Regions from separate parts of the Arthrobacter sp. NicSoilB8 genome, predicted to be linked through region 1. Evidence: riboswitches for the same ligand, from Rfam matches in the RefSeq annotation. Region 1 holds a riboswitch; the other holds the start of a gene.
The links. Region 1 has a riboswitch for glycine ahead of LDO15_RS22505 (hypothetical protein). Riboswitches for the same ligand answer to the same signal wherever they lie in the genome.
Positions count from the first base shown of each region.

Region 1 (7,529 bases):
GATGACCGTTGTGGTGCCACCAGCGGCAGCGAATGCGGTTCCCGTTGCAAAATCGTCAAGCGCAGAAACCCACCCATGATCCAGGTGGACGCGGTGCCCAAAATGTGCATGCGGATCGACTAAGCCTGGAAGTACAAGGAGGCCATCAGCATCCACGGTCTGTTCAGCCGACGACAGTGTCCCCGGCGCACCTACGGCTAGAATTTTTCCATCGCGGATCCCAACGTCCCCGAAAAATTCCTCTTCCGCAGTCACCAATTTGCCATTCTTTATCAGAAGATCAAACATCGCTGTTTCCTTTGGGTAATTTAATTCACTAATCTGATGAGCAGGCTGCAGCCGCATCGACAACTGCGGCAAGATCGCCCTGCTCAATTTCCCTGTGCAGAACCATCCGCACAGTCTCGGGCCCGATCGGCTTCACGAGAACGCCAAGAGCCGCCATGCGCCGAACAAACGTCTCCGCGTCAAGGCCAAACGGACCAAGTTCCACGCGAATAATGTTCGTCTGTATTTGCGATTCATCAACTTTCAATCCAACGTCGGCAAGCATCAGCCCAAGCTGCCGTGCCCTCGCGTGGTCCTCGGCTAGACGGGGGATCATCTCCTTGAGGGCAACGAGCCCTGCGGCCGCTATTACGCCGGCCTGTCGCCAGCCACCTCCGAGCTGTTGCTTCATCCATCTGGCCTCGGCAATAAAGTCCCGACTCCCGACGAGAACTGACCCCACAGGACTCGACAATCCCTTGGCCAAACAAAATTGGGCGGCATCAACGGAACGGGTCAAGGTCGCAGCAGGTACACCTAAGGCCACCGCCGCATTGAATATTCGGGCACCATCGAGAAATGTCGGCACGTGATGTTGCCGGCCCAGTACGGACATTGCGTCGATTTCCGCCGGCGAAACAACGAGTCCCCGATTGAGGTCATACGTATTCTCCAGGCAGAGCAGCCCTAGCTTCGGCATCTGAATCGGGTGTACCGGCGACAGTGAGGCTTCCAACTGGGCACCATTGAATACGCCACTGCCTGTGGCTATGGGCAGGAATGGTACTCCCATGAGAGCGGCCGCTCCCGCCCGCTCCATACGTTGAAGATGCGAGTGTTCTAGGACAATCGCTGCCTGTCCGCGGCTGCAAAGGCTCAGAACGGCGATCTGGTTCGCCATAGTGCCGGAGGCAACGAACATGCCCTCTTCTTTGCCGAGCAGTCCGGCACTCTCCTCTTCAAGGGCCCTAACTGTGGGATCCTCACCGAATACATCGTCACCCACCTCCGCCTCAGCCATGGCTGCGCGCATCCGGGCTGTGGGTTTGGTGACTGTGTCGCTTCTGAGGTCGATGATTTTCTGTGTCATTTCGCCACCCCGGTCGTGACGCCTTCATTGTCGTCGTACAAAGACTTCAGAGGTGCCGCGCCCACGGAGAGCCCGCGTTTCAGCACAACTCTCCTAGCCGTGTCTCCGTCAAGTAGGTCGGTTAGGGACCGGGCTTCCAATACGACCAGACTCGCCTCATCGCCACTGGCAAGTCCATACTTGGTCAGGCCCATAATCTGAGCGGGCGCAACCGTATGAAGCGAAAGCATCTCCAGAAAGTCGTGTTCGGTGACCATGTGACAAGCCAGCGAGGCCAGGATGGCGTTTTGGATGAGGTCCGTGTTCCCATAAGGATCGAACGGGTCACGGATATTGTCCGTGCCAACGGCAACGTTGACACCAGCCGCGCGCAATTCAGATAGTCGCGTCACTCCACGGCGCGCTCCCACAGCATCATCGCGGCCATTGCCGTACATGTTGCTTGCGGGCGTGGATACCACCGAGACGCCTGCCTCGCGCAACAGGTCGCACACGTTCGCTCGTAGTTCAGGTGGCACCATATCCAGACCGCAGAGGTGGCTTGCGGTGACGCGTCCTTGGTATTCTTCCGCTATTGTTTTTTCAGCGATATAGACTGCCCCTAGATTATCGGGGTACTCCCGCCCATCCGCGTGAAGCGTTACCGGGTGTGTGTAGTTTGCATTGATCCCGAAATCCGTATGGAAGTCAATGTCGACGTCGAACTCTTTGGCCAATTCAAAGACGATATCGACTTGCTCGTTGAGCTCTTTTCTGCTTGCTGAGATGCTTGGGTGTCCGCCGATGACATCAGCTCCCAGTTCCAGTGCGGCCTTGAGCAGGTCCCTCGTTCCAGGATATTCTTGTATGCCTTCCTGTGGGAAAGCCACGATCTGCAGGTCGATACTTTTCTGAAAGTCTTCTTTGAGGGACAGGAGCGCACGCAGGCTGGTCAAGCCGACAGTTGGGTCTATATCGACGTGGGTTCGGACTGCAGTTACGCCATGCTCAACGCATCTTTGCAAGGCTCTGGAAGCGCGCTCCCGGACGTCATCGTAGGTGAAGGATGATTTGGCCTTCTTCATATTTCTGCGGACCTCGTCAATGGTCCCGCTTTCATTTCTAAAACGATCGGCCATCATGGCTTTGTCCAAATGTGCGTGGATATTGACGAAACCAGGAAACACAAGTCGCCCGTCGAGCCGCAGGGTTCTCCTGGCAGGACCGCAGCTGAGTTTCAGCGCCTGGTCCTCTGATTGAGGAATCACCGACACTATGTGTGACCCGTCAATGCGAATATTTTGAAGAGGTCCACCAGTCCAAAGCCGTGCTCCCTCAATCAGCAAGTCGTTCACAATATAGTCGCCTCTTTCTTTCGGTCCCACCCTGCCCTCAGTGACCATGGCTTATCCCAACTGTCACTGCGTCCGGGTCTGCTGCGGTTAATCCAAGCGCCGGCAATCGCTCGCCGCACGGGACGAGGGACGGGATTTCTCATCGCTATCGAGAGAGCAGGGTGGGCCGAAATCTAATCCGAATTACTTGTAGTTGTGCACATCTCGTTCTGACGGCCCACAGCGTCCGTGGTGGGGTAGTCAAAAGATGAAAGCTGCTTCCGGTCCTGCCATAACTGAATGCTGTGTGCACCTCGCACTGACCGTCCACAGCGTCCTTGCGTGGTCGGGCAGTCGTAAAGTCGAAGTGCTGCATCCGGGTCTGTCATAACTAAATGCGTAATCAGCTCCCCGAGGATTCCCAAACAACCTAATATCCCTAACTAGCAACCTCTTGTTATGGCTGCTTAGGACTTCGGTAACTAGGGGATGCGCACTACATTGGCAAAGTATTCCTCGTAGCACACCGGCTGCTTTGCGGTCCATTCATCGATGTTTTCCTTTGTGACGATGACGTCGGCAACGGGAACCTGAACGGCTTCCAGTTCTTTCACGCCATTCTCGAGGTAGTTTCGAAGAACCTCGACGCCCGTAAGGCCGTGCCAGGCCGGGGAGTAGTAGCGCGATGCGGTGATGCCGCCGTTCTTGACCCAGGGGATCATTTCCTCGGTGCAGTCGCTGGTAATCGTGACGATGTCGGTCCGGCCAGTCTTCTTCAGGTACTGGGCAATACCGATGGCCATTTCTGCGGCGTAATCGATGATGACCTTTGCATTGGGGTGTTCCCGCAAGAGACCCTCTACGGCCGCAGCGGACTTGAAGCGGTCGTATCGGCCTTCAGCGGCGCCAACGATCTTCCATTTGCCGCCGCCGAACTTCTCAAATGATTCTTCGAGGGTCTTGGTGTATTCCTCCGAGAAGCCCTGTCCCAGGACGCTGGGTACGAGGAGGACTTCACAGGGATCGGTGTTTTCGGTTACCCACTCGGCGATGTCCGGAACGCGGTCATCCTGGCGAACGGACCCAACAATGTAGGGGTCCAGCGGACCGGGGCCGAAACGGAGCAGGCTAACGACGGGAATTCCAGCTTTTGCGGCGAGTTCGGCGCCACGAGCTGCAGACTCCAGCTGATGCGGCATGATGACGATTCCATCGACGCCCATTTCGATCAGCTCTTCGAAGTTCGCCAGTTCGCGGCCGCTGTCGAACCCGGACTGCCGGCCGACGTAGGAGTACCCGGTCCCTTCGAGTCCTTTCTGCACACCACTCGACAAGTATCGAGTATAGATATTGAACCCATTGGTCATTGAGGCAATGGTTTTTCCTGCACCAACAAGAGTGGACTTGTCACTCATACTGATCTCCTTGATTGTTATTTCTCAGTCGTAGCGGACCACCCGTAGCGACCTTACTGGCATGTGCTAGAGACAAGCAGGCTGAATGTAGAGTACAAACTCGTTATAACCTAGCCCCCTGCCGGACACTGACTGGTGTCGCAGGAAAAGCCTGCTTAGATAATATCTATTAGCATTTTTGGAATCGGACAAACTTGATCCTAAATGCTTTTGATTCCACATACTTCCCTTTTATCTTCAGCACATATCCGCATCGTGCGAAGCTGCGGGATAACTGAACTGGATGCCGCAAGCTCCAATTAGATTCCTCCACCGGATGCGTTGCGATAAGTTCTAGCAACGAAATCTTGGGTTCCACAACCCCCAGTTGCATTTTCTGCACAAGCCCTAAGTTGCATTTTTTACAACACCCTCACGGTTGCATTTTTTGCATCCTCACCTCCCGCTCCTATCCGAGGTCGGTTATTGTGTGAGACATATCACTCACAAGTGATACAGCTGTTGATCGCGGCGGGAGAGCCCTGCAAGTAGATACAAGCAGGCGCCGTAGGAGCAAATCCTCCCCAGGAATCTCTCAGGCCCCCGTACCGCCGCGGTGAGGCAACTCTGAACGTAGTTGGAACCTCGACTCACCGACGGTGCAAGCGGTGCCCTGTAACCACAGGGGACGCGAAAACTCTCAGGTCCAATACAGAGCGGGGAGGAACCTGAATATTCGTGGCTCATATCCCTGAATTGTGGAGTTCCTCATGGCGGTTCATTCATCTAAATCCCTATTTTCGGACGGGCACATCGGCGCGCGCCGCCAGACCGACGTCGACGACATGCTGAAGGCTTACGGCTACGACACCGTCGATGCCGCGGTGGACATCGCCGTTCCGAAGGACATCCGGACCCGCGAGTACCCGTGCGAGCAGGGCGTCTTCCCTGTCCACACGCTCAAGCAGGACAAGTACTTCCCGCCGGTCGGACGGATCGACGGTGCTGCAGGGGACGGCAACCTGATCTGCTTCTGCCCTCCCCTCGAAGCCTTCGAGGTCCGCTCGGACGACTCCGCCAACTAAGGACAGCCAACGATGCCTGAGAACTACACGGCCCTGTACGAAGAGCACAAGAAGCTCGACGCCTCCTTCACTGACTTCGGCGGCTGGCAGATGCCGCTGAAGTACAGCTCCGAACTCGCCGAGCACCACGCCGTCCGCAACTCCGCGGGCCTGTTCGACCTCTCCCACATGGGCGAAGTCTGGGTCACCGGCCCCGACGCCGCAGCCTTCCTCGACTACGCCCTCGTCGGCAAGATCTCCGCGATGGCGATCGGCAAGGCCAAGTACTCGCTGATCTGCCAGGAGGACGGCGGCATCATCGACGACCTCATCACCTACCGCCGCCCGGCGGGGACCGACGGCACTGACAAGTTCCTCTTGGTCCCCAACGCGGGCAACGCCACGGTGGTCGCCGCAGCCCTCGCCGTACGGGCATCAGGGTTCGATGTCACCGTCCTGGACGCCTCCGCCGAGACCTCGCTGATCGCCGTGCAGGGGCCCAAGGCCCAGGAGATCCTGCTGCGCCTGATCCCCGCCGGTCAGCACGACCTCGTGACCGGCCTGAAGTATTACGCCGCCGTGGAGGTTTCGTTCATGTTCGGCGGCGCCAGCCAGGACCTCCTGCTGGCCCGCACCGGCTACACCGGTGAGGACGGCTTTGAGATCTTCGTCGGAAACGACGCCGCCTCAGCCCTCTGGCAGGCGCTCGTCGCCATCGCCGAAGAGGGCGAGCTGACGCCCGCCGGACTCGCGTCCCGCGACTCGCTCCGGCTCGAGGCCGGCATGCCGCTCTACGGCAACGAACTCTCCCGGTATGGCAATGCATACGCTGCCGGCCTGGGCTCCGTCATCGCGCTGTCCAAGGAGGGCGACTTCATCGGCAAGTCCGCGCTGGCCGCCAAGAAGGAAGCCGGCGTCGGCACAACTATTGGCCAGAAACTCGTCGGGCTCAAGGGCCTCGGACGGCGAGCCGCGCGGGGCCTCTATGCAGTTCTCAGAAATGGCGGTTTGATCGGCGAAGTTACCTCCGGCCAGCCCTCACCCACCTTGGGCTACCCGATTGCCATGGCCTACGTCGATGTCAAGCACACCGAACCCGGCACCCTCGTGGACATTGTCGTACGTGGCAAGACCGAGCCCTTCGAAGTTGTCGTACTGCCTTTCTACAAGCGCCAAAAGTAGATTCTCCCTCCGAAGACAGGAAGCAAATTGAGCAAGGTTGTTGCTGAACTGAAGTACTCCGCAGAGCACGAGTGGGTTGCCGCTGACGGGTCCGGCCCGGTTGGCATTGGTATTTCGGCCGTGGCCGCGGATGCCTTGGGTGACATTGTGTACGTGGACCTGCCCGAGGTCGGCACAAAGGTGACAGCGGGGGAGACCTGCGGCGAGGTCGAATCGACCAAGTCCGTCTCGGACCTGTATGCACCGGTGACCGGCAAGGTCACCGCCATCAACCCCGCCGTCGTCGACGACCCGTCGCTGATCAACAGCGATCCATACGGCGCCGGCTGGCTGTTCAAGGTGGCCGTGACCGCCGAAGGCCCGCTGCTCTCCGCCCAGGAGTACGCGTCCATGAACGGTGGCGAACTGTGAACGGCCCAGCGGCTACCGTCGCGTTTGAGCAGGTAGGGTCCCCGTCCTTAGACGCGGACCTGTCCGCGCTGGATCCGGAGATCGCTGCGAAGATCGGAGCCGAGCTCACCCGCCAGCGGGACGGCCTGGAGATGATCGCCTCGGATAACCACACCGCGCCCGGCGCGGAAGGGGCCGGCTCTTCAGTGGATGGATGCTCCGTACCACGGGAGCAAATTGGCGTCCTTTCGCCTGCCCGAACAGGTCAACCGGGAAGGACAGAGCGCCTCCTCAAGCGGTAAAGAACAGCGCCCGAAGAGCTGGAAGTGGAATCTTCCTGCTATCGACGGCGATGCCACGCCCGTTCGTATCCATCGTCTTGAACCTCCCGCATGATTCAGAGGAGAGGCCAAAGGCGCCGCCCCCTTTGCACGAAAGTCCGTAGATGACCACCGAACAAGTTAGTCCAACAGCAATCCGCATCACCGCCCTCGACGCCGAAAGCGTCCAAGAATCAATCAATGAAGCCGTCGGACTGCTCATCCTTGCCGCCCTAGAGCGACCATCCTCCGGCATACTTCTCACCAGACATGACCATTCGACTTACACAGCCGAGTTAAGTAGCGACGTTCCCTACGGGCAAACTCTGGAAGTCAGATCCGATGGCGTTCACCTACCCGAATCACCACTTCTACGCGCGGCAGTGTGATGCACACCACGTCGATGCTGGGCTATTCTGGAAGTCAATTTTGCGAACGCGCGCCCAATTTTCCCCGTTCCGGCGCGACGACGCCTGCGCTCCGTCGCGTTGACCGGCTTCGCGGGCATT
Region 1 covers NZ_AP024656.1:60,916-68,444, reverse strand. The annotation lists gene hydA (dihydropyrimidinase) at 1-288, opposite strand, end outside; gene LDO15_RS22520 (GntG family PLP-dependent aldolase) at 317-1,357, opposite strand; gene LDO15_RS22515 (amidohydrolase family protein) at 1,354-2,739, opposite strand; gene LDO15_RS22510 (sugar ABC transporter substrate-binding protein) at 3,153-4,085, opposite strand; glycine riboswitch at 4,587-4,685, shown strand; gene LDO15_RS22505 (hypothetical protein) at 4,835-5,149, shown strand; gene gcvT (glycine cleavage system aminomethyltransferase GcvT) at 5,162-6,310, shown strand; gene gcvH (glycine cleavage system protein GcvH) at 6,338-6,721, shown strand; partial or broken gene LDO15_RS22490 (serine hydroxymethyltransferase) at 6,718-6,879, shown strand; gene LDO15_RS22485 (hypothetical protein) at 7,146-7,409, shown strand.

Region 2 (7,529 bases), on a different replicon from region 1:
CCGCCGATCCGGGACGAAAACGTGGCGTGCTCGGACAGGACACGCTGCACATCGTCATAACCGAAGACGTGCCAGACCCCGGTCTCCTGGTCCTGAAAAACGGGCTCGCTGCGCCGCATGGCTTCGTAGTTGGGAAACGGGTTCAACGAGTGCTCAAATACCGGAAACGACCCCATGGCTGGCCTTCCTGACGAGGCGGGCGGCCGTTATGTCCGGCACTGGAACAGTCCAACGGGGCGGGCCGCTTGGCCCCGTCAGCTCCCACCCTAATGCCGGGCGGCTGCCGTGGCACAGGCCCGGACCCCAACAAGGGAGTCTAAGCGGCCCCCGGAGCGGTTAGTAAGCCGACTTAGTAAGCTGACCGAGAAATTCCTTCCGGAACCATCGCCGCCCGTAGCTGCCCTGGGGTAGCGTCGAAATCATCGGCCGGTGCGCCAGAACGTGGCGCGCGAGGCCCGCACGGTACCGGTTCTATCCAGGAGGATGCATGAAAGCAACACCAACACTGACAGCCAACCTGCAGGCAGTCCTAGTGGACCTGATCGAACTCCACCTCCAGGGCAAGCAGGCGCACTGGAACATCGTCGGAACCAACTTCCGGGACCTCCACCTTCAGCTGGATGAGATCATCGACGCCGCCCGGGACTTCGCGGACGACCTCGCCGAACGCATGCGCGCCCTCCACGCCCTGCCGGACGGACGCAGCTCAACGGTTTCCAAGTCCACCGCACTCGCCGAGTTCCCCGCGGGCCTGATCAACACCAAGGACGCCATCGAGCGGATTGTCGCGGCCCTCGAAGCAGCCGTCGGCACGATGCGCAAAGTCCATGACGAAGTGGACGAGGAAGACCCCACCACCGCCGACCTCCTGCACGCGTTCATCGCCAAGCTGGAGCAGTACGCCTGGCTGGTGAATGCCGAGACCATGCGGGCAAACGCCAGCGTGACCACTCCGGACAACAAGTAAGGGCAGGCGCGACTGCCCGCCCCCCACGCGCGCTCATTGGGACAGGAGTCCGGCACCGGGATTTTCCGGTGCCGGACTCCTGTGTTTAGCGCTCCGAGGCCGCTATCTTGCCTTGGGCACCTTCCGGAGCACAACAGCGGCGAGGACGCAGGCCCCGGACATCAGGACCAAGGCGATTGCCGCTGTGACGTGCACGCCCGAGTCGAACGCGGTGCGCGCGGCCGCCGTTACCGCCTCCGCCAGGGGAGCGGGAAGCATCCGGGCGAGTTCCACCGCGCCGGCGAGGGTTTCGCCGGCCTGGCTGGTGGCCGCGGCCGGGACCAGCCCGGACACCCCGTCGGGCAGCCGGAGATTGCCCTGGTACGAGGCCGTCAGGATGGAGCCGAGGATCGCCGTGCCCAGCAGGGACCCCACCTCATAGCCGGTCTCGGAAATAGCGGCTGCGGCGCCCGCCTTGTCCGCGGGTGCCGCGCCCAGGATCAGGTCGTTGGAGATTGTCTCGGCGGCGCCCACGCCCAGGCACAGAACCAGGAGCGCGGCCAGTAGCAGGGAGGGCCCGTGGCTGTGGTCGCCGAAGGCCACCATGAAATAGCCGGCCGCGCTCAGCAGCAGGCCACCGGCCACCACGAAGCCGGGCCGGACCCTCCGCACCAGCGGGACCACCAGCAGGCCCGCCACGACCGTGGCGATCAGGGCCGGGACCATGGCGACACCGGAGGCCGAGGGGGACTGCCCCTCCAGCAGTTGCAGATGCTGAGCCAGGAACAGGATGAAGCCGTTGAAGGAGAACAGCGCCAGCACGTTGGCAATGATTGCCGTGCTGAAGATCCGGTTGCCAAAGAGGCTCACATCGAGCATCGGCGCTGTGCTGTGGCCTGTCCTGTGGCCTCCGGCCAGGGCGTGCTGCCGGCGGATGAAGACATAGCCCATGAACAGGCCGACGCCGATGCCCGCGAACGCCTCCGGTGCCGGCCCGTGGGTGGCGAGTGCCTTGATCCCGTAGACCACAGGCACCATCACCAAGAGGGACAGGATGATGCTGGGCACGTCTACGCGGCCTGGCTTCGGGTCACGGGACTCCGGGATCAGCGCCGGCCCGAGCAGCAGCAGCGGCAGGATGATCGGCACCGCGACCAGCAGGACGGCGCCCCACCAGAAGTGTTCCACGAGCCAGCCGCCGGCAATCGGGCCGAGTGCGGCGCCGCCGGAGAATCCCGCGGCCCAGATCGCGACTGCCAGGCGTCGCCGGTTGGGCTGCGGAAAGATGTTGCGGATCAGGGAGAGCGTGGACGGCATGAGCATGGCGCCAAAGAGGCCAAGGCCGGCGCGGCCGGCGATCAGCCATTCGGCGCTCGGCGCGAACGCCGTCGCGGCCGAGACCGCGGCAAAGCCGGCGCTGCCCACAAAGAGGAGCCTGCGCCGGCCGATCCTGTCGCCCAGGCTGCCCATTGCGACCAGCAGTCCGGCCAGCACCAGGGGATAAGCATCGATAATCCAGAGCAGTTGGACGCCGGAGGCGGACAGGCTGCGGGCGATGGCCGGCAGGGCGAACGTCAGCGCGGTGTTGTCCACGGCCACCAGCAGGACGGGGAACATCAGCAGGGCCAGCGCCACCCAGTCGCGCCAGGGCGCCTGGGGCCGCGAAGGCGCCGTGGTGCTGGTTGCCGTCGTGATCGATGAAGTGCTCATGCATCGTAACTATACCGTCTGGACGGTACAGTTAAGAAATGCGGGTACGGACAGGCATGATGGGAAGCATGCCCAGGAAACCCGTGGCCCGCGAGGCCGTCCTCGATGCCTTCGAATCCCTGCTCATCGAAGTGGGTGAACGCGCCGCGACGCTGGACGCCGTCGCCCGCCGGGCCGGCGTGTCCAAGGGCGGCCTGCTCTATCACTTCCCGACCAAGGAGGCGATGATCGCGGTCCTCCTGGAACGTCTCGACCGGCTCCTGGCGGCGGACGTCGCGGCCATGGCGGCGGCTCCGGAAGGAGCGGCGGCGTACTTCATCAAGTCCTCGGTGTGGGCGGATACGCCCATGGACCGGGTGTTCGTGGCGGCCACCCGGCTGGCTGAGGTGGCGCACGAGGAAACCCAGCGCCGCTTCGCCGCCGGCCAGGCGAGCTGGCTGGAACTGCTGGCGGCCGACGTCGGGCCCGCCGCGGCGAAGGCCGTCCTCTATATGGGGGACGGGCTGTACTTCAACGCCATGCTGGGCCGGGGCCCCGCCGGCCCGCCTGCTGAAATCGAGGCGGATGTCGAAAGTCTCCTGGCCGCCGTCGAGAAACTGCGCCGCTGAGCCCGGGAGCGCCCCCGGCGCCCGCCCGGTCGCCGAAAACGTCCCGGGGGGGCGTTTATGCGGCTACGGCGACCCGGCGGAGATCCCGCGAAATCGCGTTGGCGGACCCTTCGGGAGTGGCTCGCCGTCCGTAACCTGGGGCCCGCAGCGGCCGGCAGTTTGCGGACGCGCGCCCGGCATAGGACAATGGGATCTGTGACTGTTGTCACCCCCAACTGAATACGCCTTTGATCTGCGGCGGGAGAGTCCTGCAAGTAGGTACAAGCAGGCGCCGTAGGAGCAAATCCTCCCCAGGAATCTCTCAGGCCCAAGTACCGCCGCGGCAAGGCACCTCTGGAAAGTAGCAAGCGCGTCCTTGGCGCGCTGTGCTCACCGACGGTGCAAGCGAAGCCACTCACACGCATGGCTGCGCGGAAACTCTCAGGTCCAATACAGAGCGGGGAGGAACCCGAATCAATGTGGCGTACCCTGCGCCGCCTGAGTTATGGAGTTCCTTGTGACTGTTACCCCAGCCTCCACGTCCTTCGTTGACCGGCACATCGGCGCCCGCCGCCAGGCCGACGTCGACGCCATGCTGAAGGCTGTCGGCTACGACACCGTCGACGCACTGGTGGACACCGCTGTTCCGAAGGATATCCGGCAGGACTCCGACCTCGCGCTCGCCGCAGCCCTCAGCGAAGTGGAAGTCCTCGCCGAACTGCGCAAGCTGGCCGCGAAGAACAAGACCGCCGTGCAGATGATCGGGCAGGGCTACTACGACACCCTCACCCCGCCGGTGATCCGCCGCAACATCCTCGAAGCCCCCGCCTGGTACACCGCGTACACGCCGTACCAGCCGGAAATCTCCCAGGGCCGGCTCGAGGCCCTGCTGAACTTCCAGACCATGGTCCAGGACCTCGTCGGCCTGCCGATCGCCAACGCCTCGCTGCTGGACGAAGCCACCGCCGTCGCCGAGGCCGTGCTGATGATGCGCCGCGCCAACAAGAACAAGACGGCCCACGACGGCAAGACCGTCCTGGATGCCGACTGCCTCCCGCAGACCATCGCGATCGTCAAGGGCCGCGCCGAGGCCCTCGGCTTCGAGGTCGAGGTCGCCGACCTCTCCAAAGGCCTTCCCGACGGCGTGATCAACGGCATCGTCCTGCAGCAGCCGGGTGTTTCCGGCCTGGTGTTCGACCACACCGCCGTGATCGCCGAGGCCAAGGAACGCGGCGCCCTCGTGACCGTCGCGGCCGACCTGCTCTCCCTGACCCTCATCACGCCCCCGGGCGAGCAGGGCGCAGACATCGCCGTCGGCTCCGCCCAGCGCTTCGGCGTGCCGCTGTTCTTCGGCGGCCCGCACGCGGCCTACATGGCCGTTCAGAAGGGCCTCGAGCGCTCCATGCCCGGCCGTCTCGTGGGTGTCTCCAAGGACAACGCCGGCGTCCCGGCCTACCGCTTGGCCCTGCAGACCCGCGAGCAGCACATCCGCCGTGAGAAGGCCACGTCCAACATCTGCACCGCGCAGGCGCTGCTGGCCATCGTGGCCTCCTTCTACGCCGTCTACCACGGCCCGGACGGGCTGAAGGCAATTGCCGAGTCGGTCCACGTCCACGCCAAGACCATCGCCGCCGCACTGAAGGCCGCCGGCCTTCACGTGCTGCACTCTTCCTTCTTCGACACCATCACCGTCTCCGTGCCGGGCCGGGCGGCTGAGATCATCGCGGCCGCGGAGGCCAAGGGCATCAACCTGCGCGCCATCGACGCCGACACCGTCGGCATCTCCGCCGATGAGGCCACGACTGTGGCTGTCGTCGCCGACGTCATCGCCGCGTTCGGCGCCAGCGTGGTGGATTCCGTAGATGGCTTCGGCCTGGACCCCGCCGTCGAGCGCACCTCCGACTACCTCCAGCACCCGGTATTCAACACCCACCGCTCCGAAACCCAGCTGCTGCGCTACATCCGCCGCCTCTCGGACCGCGACCTCGCCCTGGACCGCACCATGATCCCGCTGGGCTCCTGCACCATGAAGCTGAACGCCACGGCCGAGATGGAAGCCATTTCCTGGCCGGAGTTCGCCTCCATCCACCCCTTCGCCCCCGAATCCCAGACCGCCGGCTGGCGCGAACTGATCGAGGACCTCGAAGCCCAGCTGACCGAGATCACCGGCTACGACCAGGTCTCCATCCAGCCCAACGCCGGATCCCAGGGCGAGCTCGCGGGCCTGCTGGCCATCCGCGGCTACCACCACTCCCGCGGCGACGCGCAGCGCAACGTCTGCCTGATCCCGGCCTCCGCGCACGGCACCAACGCGGCCTCGGCCGTGCTGGCCGGCATGAAGGTCGTCGTCGTCGCCACCGCCAGCGACGGAACGATCGACCACGCCGACCTGCAGGCCAAGATTGAACTGCACAAGGACGCACTGTCCGCGATCATGATCACCTACCCGTCCACCCACGGGGTGTACGACGCCGACGTCCGGGAGGTCTGCGACGCCATCCACGCCGCCGGCGGCCAGGTCTACATCGACGGCGCCAACCTCAATGCCCTCGTCGGGCTGGCCCAGCCCGGTATGTTCGGCGGCGACGTCTCGCACCTGAACCTGCACAAGACCTTCTGCATCCCGCACGGCGGCGGCGGCCCCGGCGTCGGCCCGGTCGCGGCCAAGGCGCACCTGGCGCCGTTCATGCCGGGGAACGCCGCAGACCCGGCCAACGGTGCCGACGGCACCCCGATCTCCGCCTCCCGCTACGGCTCGGCCGGCGTGCTGCCGATCTCCTGGGCCTACGTGAAGCTCATGGGCGGCCGGGGCCTCACCGAGGCCACCAAGTCGGCCCTCCTCGCGGCGAACTACATCGCGACCCGCCTGAACGACTCCTTCCCGGTGCTCTACACCGGCGAAGGCGGCCTGGTGGCCCACGAGTGCATCCTGGACCTGCGCGAACTCACGGCCAAGACCGGCGTGACCGCCGAGGACGTGGCCAAGCGCCTCATCGACTACGGCTTCCACGCCCCCACCCTGGCGTTCCCGGTGGCCGGCACCCTCATGGTGGAGCCCACCGAGTCCGAGGACCTCGGCGAGATCGACCGGTTCATCACCGCCATGGTCGCTATCCGCGCCGAGATCGACCAGGTAGCCCACGGCGACTTCACCGTCGAACACAGCCCGCTGCGCAACGCCCCGCACACCGCGGCCGCCGTGATCAGCACCGATTGGGCCCGCGAGTACCCCCGCGAACAGGCCGTCTTCCCGGTCCACACCCTCCGGCAGGACAAGTACTTCCCGCCGGTCGGCCGGATCGACGGCGCTGCCGGGGACCGCAACCTGATCTGCTCCTGCCCACCGCTCGAAGCCTTTGAGGAAAGCACAGAAGCCTTCGAGGACCACTCCGCCAACTCCGGCTCTAACAATTAGGGACAGCCAACGATGACTGAGAACTACACGGCACTTTACGAAGAGCACAAGAAGCTTGGCGCCTCCTTCACGGACTTCGGCGGCTGGCAGATGCCGCTGAAGTACAGCTCCGAACTCGCCGAGCACCACGCCGTCCGCAAGTCCGCGGGCCTGTTCGACCTCTCCCACATGGGCGAAGTCTGGGTCACCGGCCCCGACGCCGCCGCCTTCCTGGACTACGCCCTCGTCGGCAAGATCTCCGCGATGGCGATCGGCAAGGCCAAGTACTCGCTGATCTGCAACGAGGACGGCGGCATCATCGACGACCTCATCACCTACCGCCGCCCCTCAGCAAAAGATGAAGAGCAGAAGTTCCTCGTCGTCCCCAACGCGGGGAACGCCAAAGTGGTCGCGGCGGCCCTGGCTGAACGGGCGGGTTCTGCCCAAGAAGGCGGGTTCGACGTCACCGTCCAGGACGCCTCCGCCGAAACCTCACTCATCGCGGTCCAGGGACCCAAGGCACAGGAAATCCTGCTACGCCTGGTTCCCGCCGCCGGGCACAGCCTCGTCACGGAGCTCAAGTACTACGCCGCCGTCGAAGTTCCCTTCCTCGTGGGCGGCACCAGCCAGGACCTCCTGCTGGCCCGCACCGGCTACACCGGAGAAGACGGCTTCGAGATCTTCGTGAACAACGACGGCGCCGCAGCCCTCTGGCAGGCGCTCGTCGCCATCGCCGAGGACGGCGAGCTGACGCCCGCCGGCCTGGCCTCCCGCGACTCGCTCCGGCTCGAAGCCGGCATGCCGCTCTACGGCAACGAGCTCTCCCTGGAGGGCGACCCGTTCGCCGCCGGCCTGGGACCCGTCGTCGCACTGTCCAAGGAAGGCGACTTCG
Region 2 covers NZ_AP024655.1:863,249-870,777, forward strand. The annotation lists gene LDO15_RS03935 (cytochrome P450) at 1-176, opposite strand, end outside; gene LDO15_RS03940 (DNA starvation/stationary phase protection protein) at 488-967, shown strand; gene LDO15_RS03945 (MFS transporter) at 1,070-2,656, opposite strand; gene LDO15_RS03950 (TetR family transcriptional regulator) at 2,725-3,264, shown strand; glycine riboswitch at 3,493-3,591, shown strand; gene gcvP (aminomethyl-transferring glycine dehydrogenase) at 3,749-6,658, shown strand; gene gcvT (glycine cleavage system aminomethyltransferase GcvT) at 6,671-7,529, shown strand, end outside.
Region 2: another riboswitch for glycine. It lies ahead of gcvP (aminomethyl-transferring glycine dehydrogenase); the one in region 1 lies ahead of LDO15_RS22505 (hypothetical protein).